One region of the Thermosipho africanus Ob7 genome, then DNA from elsewhere that is predicted to be linked to it. Evidence: riboswitches for the same ligand, from Rfam matches in the RefSeq annotation. Region 1 holds a riboswitch; the other holds the start of a gene.

Region 1 (7,360 bases):
TTTACCCCTTTCCCTTTCTTTCAAAATTTTATTTCCTAATGCTTCATAATTTACGGGGATTTCTGGAATTACTATTGCCTCAGCACCAGTTACAAGACCAGCAACTGTTGCAATATATCCGGACGACCTTCCCATAACTTCAACAATAAATGCTCTCTCGTGAGAAGATGCAGTGTCTTTTAACTTTTGAATTGCATCAACAACTGTATTTAAACAAGTATCAACACCAATACTCATGTCAGTCATTGCAATATCATTATCAATTGTGCCTGGAATACCTACTACTGGCACCTTTTGTTCTTCTTCAAGAAACATTGCACCATGTAAACTCCCCTCACCGCCAATCACAATTAATCCTTCTACACCATGTTTTGCAAGGATTTTTGCAGCTTCTTGTCTTGTCTCTTTTCTCACAAATTCTGGACATCTACTACTTCTAAGAATCGTTCCACCTTTTTCCATTATTCCACCAACGGATGCAAAATCCATTTCTATAAAATCTTCATCCAAAAGTCCAGCGTAGCCTCTTTGAATTCCAAGAACTTGAATGTCATTTCTTACAGCATAACGAACTACAGCACGAATGGCGGCATTCATTCCAGGGGCATCTCCACCACTAGTCATAACAGCAATTTTTTTCATAAAATGCCTCCTTACTCATAAAATTAGTTTACATATAATATAATACCACAAAATAAGGTATTTTCAATAAATAGTGGTGGATAATTAACAATTTTTACGAATTTATGCCAATAATAAGCCTTACTTTTTTTATTACTTCCTGTGGATTTCTTGCAAAAACTCTTATCATTGCTTCTTTACCCCAAAATCCTTTGTCGTATATTACATCTGGAGGTGTATCTAAATTTTCAATAATACTATTTATTCCCCATTTTAATGATTGTCCCTCTATATTTTTAAATTCTTCTGGTTCCTTTTCACGTTTTAACTCGTAAACTTTTAAACCATATCTTTTAGCATTTTCAATATAATCTTCTTCATATCTTACATTGGTTGTGCATCTCATGTAGGGAAATTTCTTCATCATTTCAATCGTCATTCTGGCAGTATGAGATTTTCCTTCAAAAGTTGCTTTTCCAATAAAATATGGTTTGTCATTGACTAATCTTATTCTTCCGGGAAATTTTGCGACTTCTTCTTCATTTTTTGCTCCCATAATTGCATATGAAACGTTTTGCCCAACTTCTGGAATTGTATATCTACCAATTTCCATAATGTCTAACATTATTTTATTAAGTTCATCCAAGGTTTCATATTTTATCCAATCGCTTGAAAGCTTTTCCACTTCAACTCTTTGTGATGATCTTTTTAAAACTTTTAAAATTATATTCCCGGCTTCTTTTATTGCTTCTTCAGCAGGATATCCTTTTAAAACTAAGCACGAAAAGAGAGTTGTAAATACACAACCTGTGCCTCTAAAGTTACCATTTAATCTTTCATGGTAAAATTCTTTTCCTTTATAGGTTATTTTTATATACTCGCCTTCTAAATGCCCACCAGTAATAATCATATTATCAAATTTTCCTATTTTTTCTGCCTCTTCACTATTTACAACAACAAAGTCAGAAAGTTTAATATAGTTTTTAACTATATTTTCATCTAAAAATTTCAAGCCGTTTGATGATTGTAAAACAGGATTCCAAACAATTATTGTATCTTTATATATATCTCTAAGTTTTTCTATAATCTCAGGATTTGCAATTCCAACTTTTATAATTCCAACATCATCAAAGTATTTAATTTCTTCAAGAATCTCATTTGTATCTCTAAATCTTACACTTAATGATTTTGTTAATGTCTGAACGGTAAATGCACTTACTGTTGAATATATACTTACTCCCATAGCTGTTGCTACTGATATATCTTGAATCAATCCAGCCCCAGATGATGGGTCAAGCCCAGAAATGATTAACATTTTTTTCATTAAATCACCCCCAAAAATTTTAAAAGTTTATCCAAATCTTTATTGCATTGTGGCGTAGATTCAATAACAATATCTGCATCTAATTTCATAATTAGTTTTAGTAATTCAATATAGTATTTATTTTCACTCCAAGGTTTGTGATGACATATTTTATAAATCTTTTTATCTGCATAGTAAATGTGGAATTCTTCAATATATTCTTCCAAGAATTCAATAAATTTAAAAGGATTTATTCTCTCATCCAAAAGAAGATGTCCAATATCTATACATAGTTTTAAATTTAAATCTTGACATAAATTTTTATAGTCTTTTTCACTATAAAAAAATTTATTTCCATAAGTATTTTCAATTCTTATTTTTATAATACTGTTTAGTTCTTCCAAAAGAAATAAATTTTTATTCCATTCATCATTTTGAAGCGCATCCGGATAATGGACTATTAAATATTCTGACTTTATTTGTTTTGCAAAATATGCACTTCTTAAAATTTTAGAAAATGTAAAATGGTAGTCTGAATGTGTTAATTTTGGATGATTTTTCAATTTAAAGATAAATGGTGAATGGACTCCTATGGATTTGCCTTTTATAACATTTAAATTGTTAATATACTTTGGATCTATAAATCCAATTTCAAATAGATTTGAAAATTTAAATTTTTCTGTTAAATATTTGATCATCCTTAAATCACTTTTTACAACACTTGTAGATACTCCCAGCCTTTGCATATTATTCTTCTAAATACTCCTCTACAACTTTAAGAGCACAAAATGGGCCACACATAGAACAACCTTTTCCTGAGTAGGGGCGAGCACTTAAATATCTTTCAACAATTTCTTTATCAAGTGATACTTCTTTTATCCCTTGCCAATCTAAATTTTTCCTTGAAATTGCTAATTTGTAATTTTCATCAATAAACTTTCCTCTTGAAAAATCTGCAGCCATAGCAGCAATTTTTGCAGCAATAACACCTTTTTTTACATCTTCAACATTTGGCAAAGATAAATGTTCTGAAGGAGTCACATAACAAATAAAGTCTGCTCCACTTCTTGCAGCAATTGCTGCTCCTATTGCAGAAGTTATATGATCATAACCAGGAGCAATATCTAATACTATAGGGCCAAGTAAGAATACCGGTGAATTTTTTCCATATTTTTTCATTAAATTTACTGTTGTTTCTATCTGATCAAGTGGAACATGACCTGGACCTTCTAACATTACTTGAACATTCTTTTTTCTAGCCTTTTCAACCAATTCTTCAAATATAAACCATTCTTCTAATTGTAATCTGTCTAAAGAATCAAATAAGTTCCCTGGTCTTAATGAATCACCAAGACTTAAAGTTACATCGTATTCTCTTGCAATATCAAGTACTTCATCAAAGTATTTGTAAAACGGATTTTCTAGATTGTTTTTAATTATCCATCCTGCAATAATTGATCCACCTCTACTAACTATTTTCATTATTCTTTTTGAGCTTTTTAATTTTTTAACGATATCTTTAGTTATACTTATATGTAAGGTCACGAAATCCACACCTTGTTTTGCATGTTTCTCAAATATTTTTAAGAAATCTTTTTCACTAAAATCAACAACATTCTTTTTTTTCTGATAAGAAATTACAGCTGCATCATAAATTGGAACAGTTCCAACGGGAATATCTGAATTCTTAATTATGAATTCTCTTTGCTCATCTAGATTCCCCCATGTTGAAAGTAACATAACACTATTTGCTCCCACAGCTTTGGCAGTATTAAATTTCTCTTTTTCATATTCAAAATCATCATATCCAAATGATGTTCCAATATTTGCGTTTACTTTTACAGTTAAACCTTCACCAATTCCCATAAACTTTTTTAATGACGTATGATTTTTATTGTGCGGAATTACAATTTTTCCATTCAATAATCCTTCTATAATTTTATTTACACTAACATTTTCATGCTCAGCAATTTTTTCTATTTCACTACATTTTTCACCATTTTTAACCTTTTCAATTAGCGTCATTATTTCACCTCTATGGATAATTTTTCTAATATTTTATTTGCAACTTTTAAACCTGATTTAATCATCCCGCCGAAAATTGGTCCCATTCTGGGGCCACCACCTACTGAAACTGCAGCCATTCCCATTACGTAAAGTCCTGGGAAAACTTCTTTAGTATTTTCAACTACAAATTTTTCTCCTTCTTTTGCATTCATAGGATACTCCCTAATTTTCCCTATAGGAAGGTCGATATCAATTCCTCTATCAACTAACATATTCACAACATTTGCAGGATGTCCCGTACCATCAACTACGAACTTTGCCATAATTGTTATAGGATCAACATGGAGTTTTTGCCTTATAACTGGTGCCCAATTTATTACAATTCCATTCACTTTATTTTCATATAATACAATATCTTCAACTATAACATTATTGAATAAAATTGCACCAGCTTTAGTAGCATTGTATAGCAAAGAAGACGCAAAATGTACAGAATCAACTGAAATAAAATTGTTTTTAATTAAGTAATTCATTCCTAATTCATCTAAAAAAGATTTAATATCGTTTTCAACAACTAGTTCATTAAACATCATTCCTCCACCCCATGTACCACCACCAGGTTCGTTTTTTGCTTCAAATATAGCAACTTTCAATCCTTTTTTTGAAAGATAGTAGGAAGCCGATAAAGCGCTTGGACCACCTCCGACAATGGCTACATCAACGTTCAAATTATCATTCAATTTTTCAAAAAACCTTTCTACAATAATTTTGGAAACTTCATAATCCCACATTCCGTCTACCTCCTTAATAAAAAATTCCCCTCCGCAAAAGCGGAGGGGTTATTATAAACTTATAGACTCTTATCTTTTCCTTCCCAATCCCTCCGCCGGTATTACCCGGTTCAGGTTCTAAGGGTCGAAGGTTTCCACCTTCCTCTCAGCCCCGGATTATGGAGCTCCCCTTGGGATTTTATTCACTTTTCTTACACTAATATAGTACTACTAAATTTTTAAAATGTCAATTTAGTTTTTTAATTTCTTTTATAATGTCATAAAAGAAAAAGTAAGAATATATTCCAAGAGTTAGTATGGAAAATACAATAAACTTAAAAATTGATTTTTTTGACTTTATTATACTCAATATTACCTTAAGATATAACAAAATAAATAGAAAACTCATAAACTGCGCAACAAAATACGTAAAATATGATGAGGTTAAATACAAAGGAAGCAGAGAGAAAAGTGCAAGAAATAACGCTATATAAAAAATCCACATAAAGTTTACATTAAATTTCTTTCCAATTTTTCTACCAAATAAGAATAGTAAAAACATTAAAAATAACGATGAAATAGTCAACAATATTTGCGAAATAGGTTCATTAAAGAAAACAAAAATATTAGCTAAAATTGAAAAAAATGTATAACCCCAAAAAGAAATAATCATTATTAATATACCTCCATTTTTTTGTTTAATACTATTCTAAGTATAAAAAAATAATCGATTAAAGTCAAATATTTTCAACAAATAAAAAACATGGCTTCAAACAAATTGAAGCCATGTTTTCAAGATAAGAAATTTCCAAATATTCAACTTTTATCTTCAAACTCTGGAATCTTCTATTTCTTCTATCTCACTAAAATGAATAATATCTATCTTTTCTCTTTTTAACATATTTGATAAAACATTTTTAGGACCAACTTCAATAAATTCTTCTACTCCAAGTTCTAACATTCTTCTTATCGATTGCAACCAGTAAACTGGTCCTGCTATTTGTTCAAGTAAATAGTATTTTAATTCCTCTGGGTCAGTCGATTCTTTTGCTGTACTATTTAAAACAATCGGAACTTTTGGTTTTTTGAATTTAACATGTTCTATTTCTTTAGAAAGTTTTTCGCGAGCACTTTCTAAAAAGGGAGTATGGAAAGGTCCAGAAACAACCAATTCTGTTGCTCTAATACCTTTATTTTTACAATCTTCTATAAATTTTTGAATAGATGATTTCAAACCACTTATAACTGTTTGTGTTGAAGAATTATAATTTGCAACATAAAGACCTTCATAATTTTTAACAAGCTCTTCTACTTTCTCAGCAGAGATTTTTAGAACCGCAGCCATACTTCCTTTTCCCGGCTCGATTGCTTGAGAAATATATTCTCCCCTTTTTCTTACCAAATATATTCCAAAATCAAAATCGTATACCCCAGCTGCAGCAAAGGCGGTATACTCTCCCAGGCTATGCCCTGCAAATATATCATAGTTTATTCCTAAGCTTTCTAAGTGTTTAAAAGCCACAAAACTAGCTAAAAATATTGCAGGTTGCGCATTTTCGGTTAACTTTAGAGTTTCTTCATCTCCATTCATGATATTTATTAAATCAATATTAAGCACCTCTTCTGCTCTTTTACTTAGATCATTCCAAAATGGATATTTAGAAAAATCCTTTGCCATTCCAGAATATTGTGAACCTTGACCTGGAAATAAAAAAGCTTTCATGCTTCCACCACCTTTAAAACTCTTTTTGAAATTATAACTGCTAAGCACATTTTCAAAAAATCTATTCCAATAAATGGAACAACTCCGATCATAAAAGCTTTTTTAAAATCGTGCAAATGATAATTTAAAACCAAAACCCCTAATGTGTAGATGATTGCAATTCCCAATATCCCATGTAAAAACATAGAAAAATAATCTTTCTTAGATAGAGAAATTATCCAAGCAGCTAAAGGAAAAGCAATTAAATATCCACCAGTTGGACCAATTATACTTGCAAATCCTCCTGAAAAGTTAGCAAAAACAGGAAGGCCAATGATACCTAAAAGAAGATAAATAGATTGTGTTAAAAGGGCAAGTGTGGGTTTTAAAAAATAACCAGTTAAAAATACCATTAAGACCTGTAAAGTTATAGGTACAGTCCCAATTGGAATTGATATTTGTGCTCCGACTATGGTTAAAGTTACAAATAACGCAACTAATGATATATCTTTAGTTTTCATAACCTTACCTCCCCTAATTTTCTCACAGTCTCGTTAAATTCTTCCATTATTTCTTCAATAATTTCGTGTACAGGCTTTATATCTTTAATTAACCCAACACTCTGTCCTGCCATGAAAGAGCCTTGCTCAATATTTCCTTCCTGAACAGCTTTTCTAAGGCTACCAACCAATATATTTTCGGCATCTTGTGGACTTTCAACTTCCAAAGTTTTGACTATTTTTGCAAACTTAGTTTTTATAACTCTTGCTGAATGACCCAAACTTGCTCCAGTAATAATAGTATCTCTTATTCCTGATTTTATAATTAAATTTTTAAAGTTTTCATGAACTTCTGCTTCTTTACTAGCAATAAATCTTGTTCCCATTTGTATTCCCTCAGCCCCTAACGCAAAAGCAGCTGCCATTCCTTTTCCATCTGCAATTCCACCTGCAGCAA
Region 2 (7,360 bases), on a different contig from region 1:
CCTGAAAAGAATGTAATCCAGCTTAATGATACCCACCCAGCATTGGCAATTCCAGAGTTGATGAGAATACTTGTAGATGAAGAATTCTTACCCTGGGAGAAAGCTTGGGAAATAACAACAAAAACTTTTGCATATACCAATCATACTGTTATGCCTGAAGCATTGGAAAAATGGGAAGTTCATCTTTTAGAAAGATTGCTACCAAGACATTTAGAAATTATGTATGAAATTAATGCAAGGTTTTTAGATAATGTTTCAAAGTATTATCCTGGAAATGTTGAGAAGATTAGAAATGTTTCAATTTTTGAAGAAGGTCATGTTAAACAAGCGAGAATGGCTAATTTGTCTGTAGTTGGATCATTTTCAGTAAATGGTGTTTCAAAACTTCATACTGAAATATTAAAAGAACGTGTATTTAAAGATTTTTATGATATATGGCCAGAAAAGTTTAATAATAAGACAAATGGTATTACTCAAAGGCGATGGTTATTACAAAGCAATCCTGAACTTTCGAAGTTGATTACTGATACGATTGGTGATGAATGGATTGTTAATTTAGATCATCTTAAAAATTTGGAGAAATATGCAGACGATAAAGTTTTTTTAAATGAATTTTATAAAGTAAAACAAAATAATAAAATTAGATTATCAAATTATATTAAGAAAGAATTGAATATCGATGTGAATCCTGATTCTATTTTTGATGTTCAAGTTAAAAGACTTCATGAATACAAAAGACAATTGTTGAATGTAATGCACATAATTTATTTATATCAAACATTAAAAGAAAATCCTGGGCAAGATATATACCCACGCACATTTATTTTTGGTGCAAAAGCAGCTCCAGGATATAGAATGGCAAAATTAATTATAAAATTAATTAATAGTGTAGCAGATGTAATAAATAATGATAAAGAAATTGCAGGTAAGATAAAGGTAATCTTTGTACCAAATTATAATGTCTCTCTTGCTGAAATAATAATTCCAGCCGCAAATGTTAGTGAACAAATTTCGACTGCTGGTAAAGAAGCTTCTGGAACAGGAAATATGAAGTTTGCATTGAATGGAGCACTAACAATTGGAACTCTTGATGGTGCAAATATAGAAATAAAAGAGTGTGTTGGTGATGAAAATATATTCATTTTTGGATTGACTGCAGAACAAGTAGCTAAACTCAAGGAAAGCAGATTATATAATCCATATGAAATATATTTAAGAAATGAAAATATTAGAAAGATTTTAGATGCTATTAATAACGGTTATTTTAATAAAAAAGATCCGGATCTCTTTAAAGATATTTTCCAATCACTTTTATTCGGTTTAAATGGAGCACAAGCAGATGAATATATGCTACTTGCTGATTTTGATAGTTATAAAACAAGACATAAAGAGATAGATTTTATATACAGAGATAAGTATAGATGGAATAAAAAAGCGCTTTTGAATGTTGCACGGGTAGGTATGTTTTCTAGTGATAGAACTATAAGAGAGTATGCTAGAGATATTTGGAAAGTTAAAAGTATATAAATTATATAAAATAATATTGTTGCCGAGCTATTTAGCTCGGCATTTTTATGCTAAAATAAATATTAGGAGGTGTTTAAATGTATAAAGAAAAGTACTTAATTCAGTTTCAGAAAAATGAGATTACTGAATATTATGTTTATAAAAAACTTGCAAGTTTTTCTAAAAATAAGAGAAATAAAAACATTTTAATAAAAATATCAGATGATGAATTAAAGCATTATTATTATTTTAAAAAATACACAAATAAAGAATTAAGACCAAATATTTTTAAAGTATGGTGGTATACATTTTTGTCATTTTTATTTGGCTTAACTTTTGCATTAAATGCAATGGAAAAAGGTGAAGAATCAGCACAAAAAAAGTATAAAGAGTTTGTTGGAAAAGTACCAGAAATAAATAAAATAATTAACGATGAGAATGTTCATGAAAAAGAGCTTTTATCACTAATTGATGAAGAAAAGATAAATTATATAAGCTCAATGGTATTGGGATTGAATGATGCACTTGTTGAACTTACGGGAACGCTTGCTGGATTGACTTTTGCTTTTCAAAATTCAAGAATGGTGGCATTATCTGGAATAATTACAGGAATTGCAGCATCACTTTCAATGTCTGCTTCTGAATATTTATCTCAAAAAGCAGATAAGAATTCTCAAAATCCATTAAAAGCAGCTATATATACTGGAATTGCTTATATTTTAACGGTTATATTTCTTGTAATACCTTATCTTGTTTTTTCCAAACCAATGATTTCTTTATCTTTTTTAATTATAAATGCAATAGTTGTTATATTATTGTTTTCATATTTTGTTTCTGTTGTTCAAGAAAAAACATTTAAACAATATTTTTTAGAAATGTTTTTAATTAGTTTTGGTGTAATGATTGTATCATTTATTATAGGGATTATAGCAAAGAGATTATTCAATATTGAAATTTAGTCATTTTTGTTTTTGTTTCTCAAAATTTCAATAATTAAAAACAAAATTAACACTATTATAGAATAAATAGAGTTAAGTGCTCTTGCTTGAGGGATTTTCCTTGAACTAAGAAGTCTATATATTGAAATGGAGAAGGTAGAAACCGGAGGGGTAGATAAGGTAATGGTTGCAGACATTTCTCCTAAAGAGAGAGTAAATGCATAAACAAAAGCGGTAAGTATATGATATTTCATTTGAGGAATTCTAATTTTGAAATTTAAAACAAATGAATTAGCTCCATCAATTAACGCTGCTTCTTCTGAAAACTCATCTAATGTTTTCCAACCACTGGAAATAATTCCGAAGACAATAGGAAGACTTATGAGTGTGTAAATTATTGGTATGGCAACAAATTGACTTATTCCTATGGCAATATATGAAAAAGCAAGTGTTACAGGTGAAATTGCTGCAGGTATTAACATTATGTATTCAAGCTTAAATTTTTTTCTTATGTTATAAAAAGAAGCTATCATTGATATTAAAATTGTAAGTAGAGATGCAGATATTGAAAACATTAGAGTAAAAATAATCATCGATTGAAAACTAGTTCCAATATAGCGTTTAAGATCTATTGAAAATAATAACTTAAAATTTTCAATCCCAAATCCCCCACCATATTTAATAAAACCAGAAAGGAGTGAGTAAATAAGAGGAATAAATATAAATATAGTTGTTATTAATAGATAAAGATAACCCCAAATTGGGAATTTTTCTTTCAGAGCTTTTCCTGATAAGAATGTATGTCTTTCAAATGATAAAATATATGAAATGAGCGATATTAATATTATTTGCACAATTGATAAAGTTAGCGCACTTTTAAAATCAAACAAGATTTTTGTATACATATAAATAGCAACTTCAATAGTGGAATATTTTATACCACCTAATATTAGTACAACTGAAAAGCTCGTAAATGTATATACATATGTCAAGAGAAATGCCTTTAAAATAGATGAAAGAATTAATGGAATTTCAATTTTAAAAAAGATTAATAAATTATTTGCACCATCTAGTTTCGCAGATTCTATAATACTGGAATCTATTTTTTCCCAAGTTTCGCCAACTATACGGATAAAAAGCGGAAAATTGTAAAAAACATGACCTATTATTATAGCAGAAAAAGTATAAAGTAATCGTTGGTTAAACCCAAAGAGCTTAAGAAAATTTGTTATTATTCCATTATTTCCAAATGTCATTAAAAAACCTATGCTCATTGTTACTCCCGGTAAAATAAAAGGAATGGCTGACAGTATTCTAAAAGTGGATTTTAAATACTTATTCATTTTTGTTCTAGCGACGATATATGCTCCAGGAAGGCCTATAACGGTTGCTAATATAGATGAGATAAAAGCTTGGTAAATAGTGAATTTGATAATATTAAAATTATCCGAAATTGAGTCTATATTTATACCACCTATCTTTATAAATAAAAAAGTAAATGGGAGGATAACTCCTCCCATTATAAACGTAATTGGAATTAACCACCAATTACTTCTTTTGTCCATTCTTTTAAAATCCTTTCTTGATTCATATAAATATCTTCTTTTATTTCAAGAACTTTTTTTATTTCAGGAACATATTTAAAAGCTTCAGGTAACTTTACATTTGTAACAGGAAGCATCCATTGATTTAAAGGGACTTTTTCTTGAAAATCATCTGAAAGTAGAAATTCTATGAATTTTTTTGCAAGTTCTTCATTTTTGGCATTTTTTACGAGTGACGCATATTCTACTTGAACAAATGCTCCTTCATCTAAAATTACTGGAACGTATTTAACGTTACCATAGTAATAATAACTGTATGCACCATCGGTTGCATAGCTAACCATAATATCAGCTTCACCTGATTCTAACATTTCAAATGCTTCGTCCCATCCGGGGGTTATTGTCAATAAATTGTCTTTAAATTTTGACCAAAAATCTAGATATTTTTCATTAAATGCAGCAATAGTCCATAGAAGAAAACTAAGACCAGTGCTTGAAGTCCTAGGATCTTCAACAACGATTTTTCCTCTAAATTCATCTTTTAAAAGATCGTTAAAGCTTTTTGGTGGATTTTTAATTTTTTCTTTGTTATAAACAATAGCAATTGCACCAAAATCATATGGAGTACCGTATTCATTATACAATTCTGGATATTTTAGCAAGGATAAATTTTCAGGTTTAAACTTTTGAACTAGATCATTTTCAATGGCTCTAATTAATAATGCTTGATCAAGCCCAACTATTACATCAGCTTTAGGATTGTTTTTTTCAAGCATAAGTCTTGAAAGCACAGTTCCAGCATCGCCAAAAGATAAAAGTTCTACTTTACAACCATACATTTTTTCAAATATTGGAACAATTTCTTTACCAATGCCAGATACAAAACTGTCATATGTATAAACGACAAGTTTTTCTGCTGAAAATAAAATTACTGAGATAGTTAATATTAAATAAATAAGTACTTTTTTCATATAACCCCTCCTTTTAAAAAAAAATTCCCTCCTTGATCGGAGGGATTTTGCATCCCATCCCTCCGCCGGTATTACCCGGTTCAGGTTCTAAGGGTCGAAGGTTTCCACCTTCCTCTCAGCCCCGGATTTATGGAGCTCCCCTTGGGATATTTCTATTATACTATATCTTATAAAGTACATCAATAAAATATCCTCTATAATATGTTACTATAAAGTTAACTAAAAACTATCAGTTAAGTTAAGCGACAACTTTTACTTAACATTATTGTTACGTATAATTTTGAATAATTTTTCAATCGGCTACAAAAATTTAATTGAATTAGTAAAAAAGTATTATATACTAATGAAGGTGAAGGAAGGTGATTGAAGTTGTTTGAAGGTTTGCAAGAAAAACTTTCTAAAGCTTTTAAGACGCTTTCGGGAAAAGGAAAAATCACTGAAAAAAATATAAAAGAAGCAATAAAAATGGTAAAGCTGTCATTGCTAGAAGCTGATGTAAACTACAAGGTGGTAAAGGAATTTATTGCAGAAGTAACTGAAAAAGCTACTGGTGAGGAAGTATTAAAGTCCTTAACTCCGGATCAGATGTTTATAAAAATTTTAAGAGATGAATTAATTAGAGTTATGGGGGAAAAATCTCAATTAAGTCTTGTGCATTCACCCTCTTACATTATGATGGTTGGACTTCAGGGAAGTGGTAAAACTACATCGGCAGCAAAACTTGCAAATTTGCTTAAGAAAAAAGGAAAAAAAACATTTTTGGTTGCTGCTGATACATATAGACCTGCTGCTATAGACCAATTAATAACGTTAGGTAAGAAAATTGATGTTCCAGTGTTTTATGGTGATCGAAAAGATCCAGTTAAAATAGTTCGTGAGGCTATAAAAGAAGTTAAAGACAGTGGATACAATGTTGTAATTTTTGATACTGCGGGGCGTTTGCATGTTGATGATGAAATGATGAATGAATTGGAAGAAATAAAGGACATTCTTAATCCAGATGAAATATTGATGGTTGTCGATGCCATGGCTGGGCAAGATGCTGTAAATTCGGCAAAGATTTTTAATGAGCGATTGGATGTTACAGGGTATGTAGTTACAAAGATGGATGGAGATGCAAGAGGTGGTGTAATACTTTCGATAAGGTATATTACTAATAAACCAATAAAATTTATAGGAGTTGGAGAAAAGATAGAAGACTTAGAAGAGTTTCACCCGGAAAGAATTGCTAGTAGAATTTTAGGTCTTGGAGATGTTTTAAGTTTAATTGAGAAAGCTGAGCAAGAACTTGATAAAGATAAAATGCAAAAACTAGGCAAAAAGATGCTTAATGCAGAATTTACACTTGAAGATTTTCAAGAGCAATTAAAAGAGATAAAAAAGTTAGGTTCATTATCAAAAATTGTAGAGATGTTGCCAGGTAGTCCGAAAGTGGATATAAATCAGAGTGAAAAAGAATTGAAAGTGATTGAAGCAATAATTAATTCAATGACACCTGAAGAAAGAAGAAATCCAAAAATTTTAAATGCGAGCAGAAAAAAAAGAATAGCAAAAGGTAGCGGTACAAGTGTTCAAGAGGTAAATAAACTTCTTAAAAACTATGAGGAAATGAAAAAAATGATGAAAATATTTAAAAAAGGAAAATTACCATTCAATCTAAAAGGATTTAAAATTTAAAAAATTTGATGGAGGTGTTTAGAGTGGTAAGGATAAGATTAACTCGTATGGGAAAGAAAAAGCAACCATTTTACAGAATTGTTGTTGTTGATCAAAGAAAAAGAAGAGATGGTGCATACATTGAAAGTTTAGGTTACTATGATCCAATCAAGGATCCATATATTTTGAATGTTGATGTTGATAAGGCTGTAGAATGGATTATGAAAGGTGCACAGCCAAGTGATACTGTAAGGAATTTATTGAGAAAAGCAGGAGTGTTTAAAAAGGTTGATGAGCTTAAGAGAACAAAGAAGGAGGAAAATAAATGAAAGAACTCCTTGAGTATATGCTCAAGGGGATTGTAAAAAATCCCGATGAGGTTGTCGTATTGGAGTTTGAAGAAAGTGGAAAAAAGGTGTTTGAAATATCCGTTAATCCTGAGGATGTTGGTCAGGTTATTGGAAAAGATGGAAGAACAATAAAGTCAATAAAAATTTTGTTATCCTCTATAACGGATGAAAACAACTTTATTTTGAAGGTGGTAAGATGATAAATACTCTCCGAGAGCTTTTAAGCGGAAAGGTTGCAGTTGCAATTTTAGGAAAAACACATGGGCTCAAAGGAGAGTTAAAATTGCATCCATTCACTAATTTTCCAGAAATTATTGAGTCTTTGGAAGAGATTTTTCTTTATAATGAAAAAACAAAACAATTTATGGTTGCAACTGTAGAAAATTTAAGATTGG

What was found. A riboswitch is a leader RNA that binds a small molecule or an ion and turns the genes downstream of it on or off. The one in region 1 is predicted to bind thiamine pyrophosphate.
Region 2: it holds a riboswitch for thiamine pyrophosphate, as region 1 does, so the genes downstream of both, OB7_RS09210 (thiamine ABC transporter substrate-binding protein) here and OB7_RS02660 (sulfide-dependent adenosine diphosphate thiazole synthase) in region 1, are expected to answer to the same signal.

What each region holds. Positions count from the first base shown of each region.
Region 1 covers NZ_NKRG01000002.1:53,586-60,945, forward strand. The annotation lists gene pfkA (6-phosphofructokinase) at 1-642, opposite strand, end outside; gene OB7_RS02645 (thiamine-phosphate synthase family protein) at 737-1,945, opposite strand; gene OB7_RS02650 (TIM barrel protein) at 1,945-2,670, opposite strand; gene thiC (phosphomethylpyrimidine synthase ThiC) at 2,672-3,949, opposite strand; gene OB7_RS02660 (sulfide-dependent adenosine diphosphate thiazole synthase) at 3,949-4,722, opposite strand; TPP riboswitch at 4,792-4,903, opposite strand; gene OB7_RS02665 (DUF4234 domain-containing protein) at 4,949-5,374, opposite strand; gene fabD (ACP S-malonyltransferase) at 5,531-6,424, opposite strand; gene OB7_RS02675 (biotin transporter BioY) at 6,421-6,924, opposite strand; gene fabK (enoyl-[acyl-carrier-protein] reductase FabK) at 6,921-7,360, opposite strand, start outside.
Region 2 covers NZ_NKRG01000011.1:4,491-11,850, reverse strand. The annotation lists gene OB7_RS09225 (glycogen/starch/alpha-glucan phosphorylase) at 1-1,527, shown strand, start outside; gene OB7_RS09220 (VIT1/CCC1 transporter family protein) at 1,605-2,465, shown strand; gene OB7_RS09215 (ABC transporter permease) at 2,462-4,009, opposite strand; gene OB7_RS09210 (thiamine ABC transporter substrate-binding protein) at 3,982-4,959, opposite strand; TPP riboswitch at 5,000-5,111, opposite strand; gene ffh (signal recognition particle protein) at 5,329-6,636, shown strand; gene rpsP (30S ribosomal protein S16) at 6,660-6,944, shown strand; gene OB7_RS09195 (KH domain-containing protein) at 6,941-7,165, shown strand; gene rimM (ribosome maturation factor RimM) at 7,162-7,360, shown strand, end outside.